Regions from separate parts of the Pseudoalteromonas sp. NJ631 genome, predicted to be linked through region 1. Evidence: predicted binding sites of a transcription regulator. Region 1 holds the regulator's gene; the other holds the start of a gene.
What was found. The regulator ArgR, encoded in region 1, controls arginine synthesis, uptake and breakdown. The targets are predictions, from matches to a motif close to ANTGAATANNTATTCANT.

Region 2: a site for ArgR is predicted at 1,124-1,141, ahead of A587_RS0102490 (OadG family protein). Genes of this name have one in related genera too.

What each region holds. Positions count from the first base shown of each region.
Region 1 covers NZ_AKXJ01000001.1:694,725-699,650, reverse strand. Annotated here, with positions in the region: gene A587_RS0103335 (SPFH domain-containing protein) at 1-1,914, opposite strand, end outside; gene A587_RS0103330 (OB-fold-containig protein) at 1,998-2,609, opposite strand; gene argR (transcriptional regulator ArgR) at 3,014-3,481, opposite strand; gene mdh (malate dehydrogenase) at 3,723-4,655, shown strand; gene serA (phosphoglycerate dehydrogenase) at 4,881-4,926, opposite strand, start outside.
Region 2 covers NZ_AKXJ01000001.1:520,767-525,692, reverse strand. Annotated here, with positions in the region: gene csrA (carbon storage regulator CsrA) at 1-180, shown strand, start outside; gene A587_RS0102495 (hypothetical protein) at 257-751, opposite strand; gene A587_RS0102490 (OadG family protein) at 1,210-1,458, shown strand; gene oadA (sodium-extruding oxaloacetate decarboxylase subunit alpha) at 1,471-3,252, shown strand; gene A587_RS0102480 (sodium ion-translocating decarboxylase subunit beta) at 3,263-4,393, shown strand.

The sequences.
Region 1 (4,926 bases):
CACTGTGATGGCATTCATAAACTGGTTAAAGAATTGGCCATCGCCGCCCATAAAGTTGATATCAGCACCGCTCAGTGCTTTACCTAATACTTCAGCCTGACTTGCAGAAACCTGCTTGTTCGCTTCGATACTCGCAAGCGTCAGCTCTTTCTGTTGGTTTAACTGTAGCGTGAAGCCTTCGTATTCACGGGCGTCTTTATCCATCTTATTCAGTGCTTCCAGCTTCTCTGTAAGACCTTTGGCTTCTGCTGACATCTTACGTTCAAGGTTGATAGCTTCTGCTTCACCTTGTTTTTCAATTGCCTCAGCCATTGCTGATTGAACCTCAGCTTCTGCCAAACCAATTTCACGTTTGCCTTGTGCCTCAGCTTCACTTTGCTTCTTGGTTGCCTCTGCCATTGCTGCTTGTACTTCGGCTTCGGCGCGGCCAATATCACGTTTACCTTGTGCTTCGGCTTCTAGTTTTTGCTGTAGCACTTTAGCGTCTGTTTCGCCTTGTATCGCACTAGCAGCGGCTTTTGCCTTGATGATATCTGCTTCTGCAAGACCAGGTGCTGCCGCTTCAACTTGGGCAGCCTCGGCAAGAATTTTCTTCGACTCTGCGGTTTGGTTCGCAATACGTAGTTCTGCTGCGGCCATTTTTTCCATTTCACGGGCTTTAAATTCGGCAGCTTGCTCTTTAGCTTTAGCCGCTTCAATATCTTTAACCAACGCTTCTTCGGCCTCAGCTTGAGCAAGAATAATTTTTGCTTGTTTTTCACGCTCGGCTTCAGCAATACATTGCACGTCTTTGATGCGCTCTTGTTCCTCGGCAACGGTTTTCTCAACGGCAACCCGTTCGCGTTGGACATCGGCGATTTCTTTTTGCTCGACTTCCAGTGCTTTGGCTTTTTGGATACGTAAAATTTCGGTTTCGCGTTCGCGCTCAATAATTTCAATCTGGCGAGAACGCGTGACTTTTTCTTCTTCTATGCCGAGTAAGCGAAGGCGATTTTGCTCTGCAACATCGATTTCACGCTGTTTATTGTGCTCTGCAATTGCAATTGCTTCGTCCGCTTTGAGGCGTGCTTCTTCGGCTTTTAAGCGCTCTTCATGCTTAACACGTTCAGCTTCTGCGGCTTCGCGAGCGCGCACCGATTCGATTTCACGGCGCTGTCTTGCGCTAGCATCTTCTCGTTGGCGCTCGACTTCTGCTGCTTTTTCAAAGGCTGCTTGGTTTTGGTTGTCGATTTGCGCTTTTTCATCGCATTTAAGTTGGTTCGTTTCCACGTTTTGGCGTGAGGTTTTTTCGGTAATACGGCGAATACCTTCAGCGTCAAGAATGTTATTTGGATCTAACTTGTCGATAGAGGTTTGTTCAAGATAATCAATCGCCACATCTTCTAACGTATAGCCAGATAAATCTTGTCCAATCACTTCTTTAATAGAATCTCGGAACTCATTACGATGGGTAAATAGCTCCTCAAAATTCATGCGCTTACCAACGGTTTTCAAGGCTTCGGAGAATTTTGCCTCAAATAATGCTTGTAAGGTTTCTGGTGCCGATGCGCGGGCACAGCCAACTTGTTTAGCAACGCGTAGGATATCTTCTTTGTTTTCGTTTACGCGAATGTAAAAAGTGATGGCGATGTCAGCACGGATATTGTCTTTACAGATCAGGCCGCTGTTTTCACGACGCTCCAATACCATGCGGTTAGTTGAAATATCCATGACTTCCATTTTATGGATCACAGGTAGCACAATGCCGCCTGTAGTCGTGACATCCGGCTCGTTTTTCATCTTGTTGATGATCAATGCCTGACCTTGTTCAACCTTGCGGTAGAACTTTCCAATCAGAAGTAGAATGGCAAAAATAATGACGATGGATATGCCCACGATTGCGAGCACCGGTCCGAGGTTGTTTAGAAATTCCATGTTTTTTCCTGCGTTGCGCTATGTTGTTTGAGCTGGTATTAGCTATACCAACTAGTTCCTAAATTCCGTTATTTTCCGTACTATTACCAAGGTTTAGCCACAATCGTGTAGCTATGTGTAAGGGTGTCATGTTCGATAAGTAAGGCACTGTCTCCTAGTGTGAAAGTGTTATCTTCATCCGAGCGCACTTCGATGAGTTGCTCTGTTCCTTGAATATATACTCTGGCTTGACCGAACGTGTTGCTAACTCTTGATGTTGCAATAACGCATTCGAGCCCAACCAGCGCTTGCTTTGATGTGGTTTCTTGGCTTTCGAAAAAGCGTCGTAGTGGCCTTACAATGACGGCGGTTAGTGGTAATGCAGCAATGAGGCTGGCAAGCATAAATACCGTGCCCATCAGGTAGTAAAAAATGCCATCGCCTAGTAGGTAAGCAAAAAACTGTTGCACATAAATACTGACAATCCAGCCCAGCGCGATGATTAAACTCAATGAAATACTCACAGGGACTCCGCCAAAAGCGACCTCCCAAAAAGAACCAGAGCTTGCGCCTTCGGCTTCAATATCAACATCGCCTTCTAAGATATCGATATCAGCAAAACCGAGTAAAGCAATTAGCCAGAACAACAGCACTATCAGTAATAGTGTTGAAAAAATAACAGTGGGAAACGTAAATGCAGTATTTAAAAATTCCATTGCTGTTCCTTAGTTCCTTGTATTTCCTTTTAAGCGGTTAAGTAAGTGAATTGTCCACTCAGCGCCATAAGGTATCTTTGTGTGTATCAAGCGGTGAGTTCCGCATCATAGAATGTGAGATGATTGAGTGAAGCGAATAGCGTTCGTGTCCGGAAAGACTGAGACACTGTAGGAAACAAATCCGAAAAGCTAGTCAATCAGCTTAAAAACCATCCATGCGTTGTGAGAAAGCCTCACATGTGTTTCTAAAGTTGCCACATTTAGACATATTATGTCAAACGTTTTTTTGCTGTAAAGATAAGCAATTTATTTTGTTTATCGTGATAGTGGGAAAGCGTGTTTGTAGAAGCTAGAGTATCAGAATATGTGCTAACCTGTGAGTTAGCACCGATAAAAATAATAGACTAAACGTTATCGAACAGGGTTTTTACTTTATCTAAAGTAACGTCGATTTCAGATACTTTGGCAGGGGCAATAAAAATCGTGTCATCGCCGGCAATCGTACCTAATACGCCGTCTGCGGTGCCTAATGAGTCAAGTAGCCTCGCAATTAACTGGGCAGCACCAGGACTGGTTCGAATAATAATCATCATTTCGTTGTGCATAATATCAACGACTAACTGACGTAAAGGACTTTTTGCTGTTGGTACGCTCATTTCGGCGGGTAAGCAGTAAACCATTTCTTGTTTGGCATTACGTGTACGCACAGCACCAAACTTGCTCAGCATGCGCGACACTTTGCTCTGACTGACGTTGTCAAATCCTTGTTGTTTTAGAGCATCAACAATTTCACCTTGAGAGCCAAAGTTTTCTTCTTTTAAAATGGCTTTAAATGCTTTGATCAGTGCTTCTTGTTTTTCTTGCGGCTGCATAGTCTGTCTTCTTTTACGGCTAATCTTTAAATTCTACACAAAACCACCGAGATTCCCAAATTTGCGCGACCAAAATAGCAGTCGTAAAGCATAAGAGTACAAAGTGTCGCGATCTTTACACTTTTATTTAAGACATTAGTCAAAAAATCTCGAAAATAACCGTGATTAATTTGTGTTTAACAGCGCTTTTCATTATCTTTACTGCACACTCAATTCCACCTTCAAATTATGGAGAATTCAAATGAAAGTTGCTGTATTAGGTGCCGCTGGCGGTATCGGTCAAGCTCTATCTTTATTGCTTAAAAATGGTCTTCCAGCTGGCTCTGAGTTAGCGCTTTATGACGTTGCACCTGTTGTACCTGGTGTTGCAGTTGACTTATCTCACATCCCAACTGCGGTAAAAGTAGCGGGTTATGGTAAAGACGACCTAGACTCAGCTCTTGCTGGTGCTGACGTAGTGCTTATCCCTGCTGGTATGCCTCGTAAGCCTGGTATGGACCGTGCTGACCTATTCAACGTTAACGCAGGTATCATCAAGACACTTGCTGAAGGTATCGTTAGAAGCTGCCCTAAAGCACTTGTTGGTATCATCACAAACCCAGTAAATGGCACGGTACCAATCGTTGCTGAAGTGTTCAAAAAAGCAGGTACTTATGATCCAGCTCGCGTATTCGGTGTAACAACGCTTGACGTTATCCGCGCTGAAACCTTCATCGCAGAGCTTAAAGGTCTAGACGTTGCTGAAGTTAAGATCCCAGTAATTGGTGGTCACTCAGGTACTACAATTCTACCTCTACTTTCTCAAGTTGAAGGTGTTGAGTTCACTGACGAAGAAGTTGCTGCACTAACGACTCGTATCCAAAACGCGGGTACTGAAGTGGTTGAAGCTAAAGCGGGTGGCGGTTCAGCTACGCTTTCAATGGGTGCAGCAGCAGCACGTTTCTGCTTCTCACTAGTGAAAGGCCTACAAGGTGAAGAAGTACTTGAGTACGCATACGTTGAAGGTAACACAGGCGATGCAACATTCTTTGCACAGCCAGTTATCCTTGGTAAAAACGGTGTAGAGAAGTTACTACCTTACGGTGAGCTAAGCGCGTTTGAGCAAAAAGCAAAAGACGACATGCTAGCGACACTTGAAAAAGACATCAAAGAAGGTGTTGATTTCATGGCGTAAGCCAGATTGATACAAAAAACCAGTCGCTTCACAGTGACTGGTTTTTTTATGCTTGATTCTTCTTATACCAGTTGTATTAAGTAAATGATCTATCTTGAAGCGGGGAAATAGCTTTAGTAGCAAGGCAAAAATTTTGCTATTTAGTTGTTCTAAATGAGAAATTTTTAACGAAGCTAATATGCTATTTCACCCTTCAAATTGATTAGAGAATTAATTCAATTGGTATTAGTGAAGAATACGTGCTCTGATAGTTCCTTCAACCGCACTTAAC
Region 2 (4,926 bases), 170 kb from region 1:
ATACTAACTCGTCGAGTAGGTGAAACCCTGATGATTGGTGATGAAGTGACTGTAACAGTACTAGGTGTTAAAGGTAACCAAGTACGTATTGGTGTAAATGCGCCTAAAGATGTTTCAGTTCACCGTGAAGAAATTTACATGCGAATCCAGGCTGAGAAATCTAGCCCGGGCAATATGTAATTGACCAAATACTGAATTACGATGTTAGTTAACATGGTTTAACTGGCATAATAAAACCCCGCCACTGCGGGGTTTCTTATTTCTGGCTTTGCTCAGATAAAAAGGCAATCGCTTCTTCGTTAAGTCCAGATTTACTGATATAGCTCGGGTTGTTTTGGTGAAATACCAAAAAACCTCTGTTCGTTTCAACAAGTTTATCTAAGTCGTCAAATAGGTAAGAAAATTCGGCATGTGTCGCTTTGGTGCTAATGCCTGCTTTAGAGATTGAAACCTCGACGATATTGCCGGCGGCACGAGAATATGACTGTCTTATCACCCACCAAGCTTTGCGATAGTAGAAAGCGACGCATTCAACTACAGCCAATAGAATAAGAAAGTTCCCGACGTAGTGCTCCTGCAACCCGTAAATAGCAAACAGCCCCAGTAAAATTAGTAGTACAAGCAAGCCATATTTCGGTTTAACAGCAAGCCCATTGGCTTCAGACTCTTCAAAACACTCTCGATAATAGGCTTTATCTAACTTAAATTGGCTTTGAAAAGATAAATTTTCATTTTGTTCAAGGGAGGGCATAGACGTTCGTTTTGGTAAAAATTTCCCCTTATTATACCCATCTATATTGAAAAAGCGGTAACGCGAATAAATTGTTTGCAGCTCCCTTTTCCCACATCCAGCGAAATACGCGTCATACAGGGTGACGTTAACGTAAACGTTAAATTTTGGTCAGTCCAATTTACAATTTATCTTGCGTAATCAAAAATCCATTCTATATTCATTAAAATCTCAGTATTAGTTGGCGCTATTTTGAATATTTTTCATATTTATTACGTTAATTTTCCATATTTATTAATGTTTTCTTAGCTAACTCACTGATAGTTTGTAAATTAAGTGCTTTGGTAATACCAATTTACAACGCGCTTTACAGTGGAACATTTTTTGTTATAAGGTGAATAAATATCTACAAAAAGTGAAGGTTTATACCTGTTCGTTAACATCGAACAGGAAAACCAAACAGCAAGTAAGGGGTAAAAATGGATATTGGATCGCAGCTACTGCAAGCAGGAAATCTCATGCTGACCGGTATGGTTGGTGTTTTTGTTTTTCTGTCCATTTTAATTTTTGCGATGCGACTGTTGGCCAACTTTGCTGCTCAATTTAAAGAAGTAGAGCCAAGTACCACAAGATCAAAAACAACCAGAGCAACATCGTCACAGGGTGTGCCGCAGGCACATATTGCAGCCATTAGCGCTGCCGTTGCAGCCTATAGAAAAAACAATTAATAGGGGTTTTGCATGTCACAGTTAAAGCTAACCGAATTAGTGCTGCGCGACGCGCATCAGTCATTACTCGCCACCAGAATGCGCTTGGAAGATATGCTTCCTATCGCTGAGAAGCTCGACAATATGGGCTATTGGTCTGTTGAATCATGGGGGGGAGCAACCTTCGACTCGTGTATTCGCTATTTAGGCGAAGATCCATGGGAGCGGATCCGTGCGCTGAAAGCCGCGATGCCAAAAACCAAACAGCAAATGCTACTGCGTGGCCAGAATTTATTGGGCTATCGTCACTATGCTGATGATGTTGTCGAAAAGTTTGTTGAACGTGCCCACCATAACGGGGTGGACGTATTTAGAATATTCGATGCAATGAACGACGTGCGCAACTTAGAGACGGCTATTAAAGCGGCTATTAAAGTGGGCGCGCATGCGCAGGGGACGATTTCGTATACCGTAAGCCCTGTTCATACGCTGGAAATGTGGCTCACGCAAGCTAAGCAGCTCGAAGACTTGGGCTGTCATTCCATTTGTATCAAGGACATGGCTGGGTTACTAAAACCCTATGATGCCGAAAAGTTAATCTCTGGGCTTAAAGCGTCCGTCTCTATTCCTATCGCAATGCAGTGTCATGCAACCACAGGACTCAGTACTGCAACTTATCAAAAAGCCATAGATGCGGGTATCGATATGCTCGATACGGCGATTTCTTCGATGAGTATGACCTATGGCCATAGCGCAACAGAAACTATCGCGGCGATTGTGGAAGGCACGGAACGTGATACAGGGCTTGATTTACTAGAGCTAGAAGAGATCGCAGCCTATTTCCGTGAGGTGAGAAAGAAATATGCAGCTTTTGAGGGCAGCTTGAAAGGAGTAGATGGTCGTATTCTATCTGCACAAGTGCCAGGTGGCATGTTAACTAATATGGAAAATCAACTGCGAGAGCAAGGTGCAGGTGACAAGCTTGACGCGGTACTAAAAGAAATTCCAAGTGTGCGTAAAGAACTTGGCTACTTACCGCTCGTAACACCAACCTCACAGATAGTCGGGACGCAAGCGGTATTAAACGTACTTACCGGTGAGCGTTACAAGTCTATAACCAAAGAAACGGCTGGCGTGCTGAAAGGCGAATATGGAGCGACACCAGCGCAAGTCGACCAAGCTTTGCAACAACGAGTACTTGAACGCGCAGAGCCTATTACCTGCCGTCCTGCAGACTTAATTGAACCTGAGCTAGATAGTTTACAAAGCGAGCTAGTCGCGACGGCAAAAGAGGAACAAATTACCTTAGCCGACGAGGTTATTGATGATGTGCTTACCTATGCATTATTCCCGCAGATTGGCCTTAAATTCTTGAAAAATCGCAATAACCCAGATGCGTTTGAGCCAAAACCGACGCTTGTTGAAAACAAACAACAAAAAGCAGCAGCGGCGCCTGCTAAAGCTAAGTCATCAGCTACTGAGCGTTACAGCGTAAAAGTGGATGGCAAAGTATACGATGTAGTGGTTGCGCCGGGAGGTGAGTTACAAGAAGTACAAGTCAAAGACAGTGAGCTCATTCCGCAATCAACTTCGGTGAGCTCCAGTGAAACTTTGAATGCCCCACTTGCCGGCAACATCTTTAAGCTTATGGTGCGCGCAGGAGATGAGGTGCAAGAAGGCGATGTAGTACTCATCATGGAAGCCATGAAAATGGAAACCGAGGTGCGTGCAACACACAGTGGTCAAGTCGCAGAACTACTCGTCTCTGAAGGCGATTCCGTCAGTGCTGGCGATGCCATCATGTCTTTAGCATAAGGATGTCGTGATGGAAGGGTTACTTAATTTATGGCAAGCAACAGGGCTTGCCAACTTCACCGTGCCTGCACTTTGCATGATGGCAGTGGGCTGCGGACTTTTGTATCTTGCGATCGCCAAAGGCTTTGAGCCGTTGCTATTAGTGCCTATTGGCTTTGGTGCCATACTCACGAACATTCCTGTTGCTGGGCTTGCCGATCCCGGTGGGCTCTTGTACTACGTGTATTACATTGGTATAGACAGCGGAGTATTCCCCTTGCTGATCTTTATGGGGGTGGGCGCGATGACGGACTTTAGTGCACTGATAGCCAACCCCAAGATGCTGTTGCTTGGTGCCGCTGCGCAGTTTGGGATTTTTGCCACTTTGTTTGGGGCTATATTGCTGAACTATATTCCGGGCTTTGAATTTACCCTGCAAGACGCTTCAGCAATCGCCATTATTGGCGGTGCTGATGGACCAACTGCGATATTCCTCGCGTCTAAGCTTGCACCAGAGTTACTAGGTGCAATTGCGGTGGCAGCCTATTCGTATATGGCGTTAGTGCCAATTATTCAACCACCGATCATGAAAGCACTCACGACGCAAGAAGAGCGCCAGATTGCGATGCCGCAGCTGCGCCATGTATCAAAAGCCGAGAAAATCCTCTTTCCTCTGGCGGTACTAGGTTTGACGATATTGTTTTTACCTGCTGCAACACCTTTGGTTGGTATGTTTTGCTTGGGTAACTTGATGAAAGAGTGCGGTGTAGTAGACCGTTTGAGTAAAACGGCGCAAAACGAGTTGATTAATATCACCACTATTTTCCTCGGACTGGCGGTGGGCTCAAAGCTGGCCGCTGATCAGTTCTTAACGGTTGAGACGTTGGGGATTTTAGCGCTGGGTGCCGTGGCTTTTGGAATTGGTACCGCAGCAGGTGTATTAATGGCTAAAACCATGAATAAGTTTAGCGATACCCCCATTAATCCGCTAGTTGGCGCCGCTGGGGTATCTGCAGTCCCGATGGCTGCGCGCGTGGTCAATAAGGTTGGCCTTGAAAGTAATCCGCATAATTTCTTGCTGATGCATGCGATGGGCCCCAATGTAGCGGGTGTATTGGGTAGTGCGGTTGCTGCCGGTATTTTGCTTGCACTGGTAGGTTAATTTACACTTCTCCAACCATTTGCGTGGCGATTTTAGATTGCCGCGCATTTTTTAGACCTATAATACTAGCTCAGCTGGGGAAATAAGACGGTAGTAACTTTTGTTGTCACTTTGATGCTTTTTGGTATCAAATTGTTTAAAAAAGTCTTTTTTGTTTCTGTTAGGGGGTTGTTTTTATGTTTTTTTTGGGTACTGTATTACTTGAGTATAACAATGAAAATAAGGAAGTAACATGAAATTAACTATAAAAAAACCAACTTAAAAAGCTTATTAGGTAAAGAAATTGCAACTGCTCAAACTAAAGATGTTGCAGGCGCAAGAGGGACAGATACTTTAACAGGCCGAATGGCATGTAATCCAGCTCCTACAGGCAAGTACTACTGTAAGGTTCCTTAAGCGCAATCAGAACTTATGCAGATTGTAATACTATTACGCCTGATGTGAAACTATGTTAGGCGTATATACAACCAATAACTAAACTATAGAAAACATAACAATCCACTCTCCCACACGTGTTTAACACCAATAAGCCG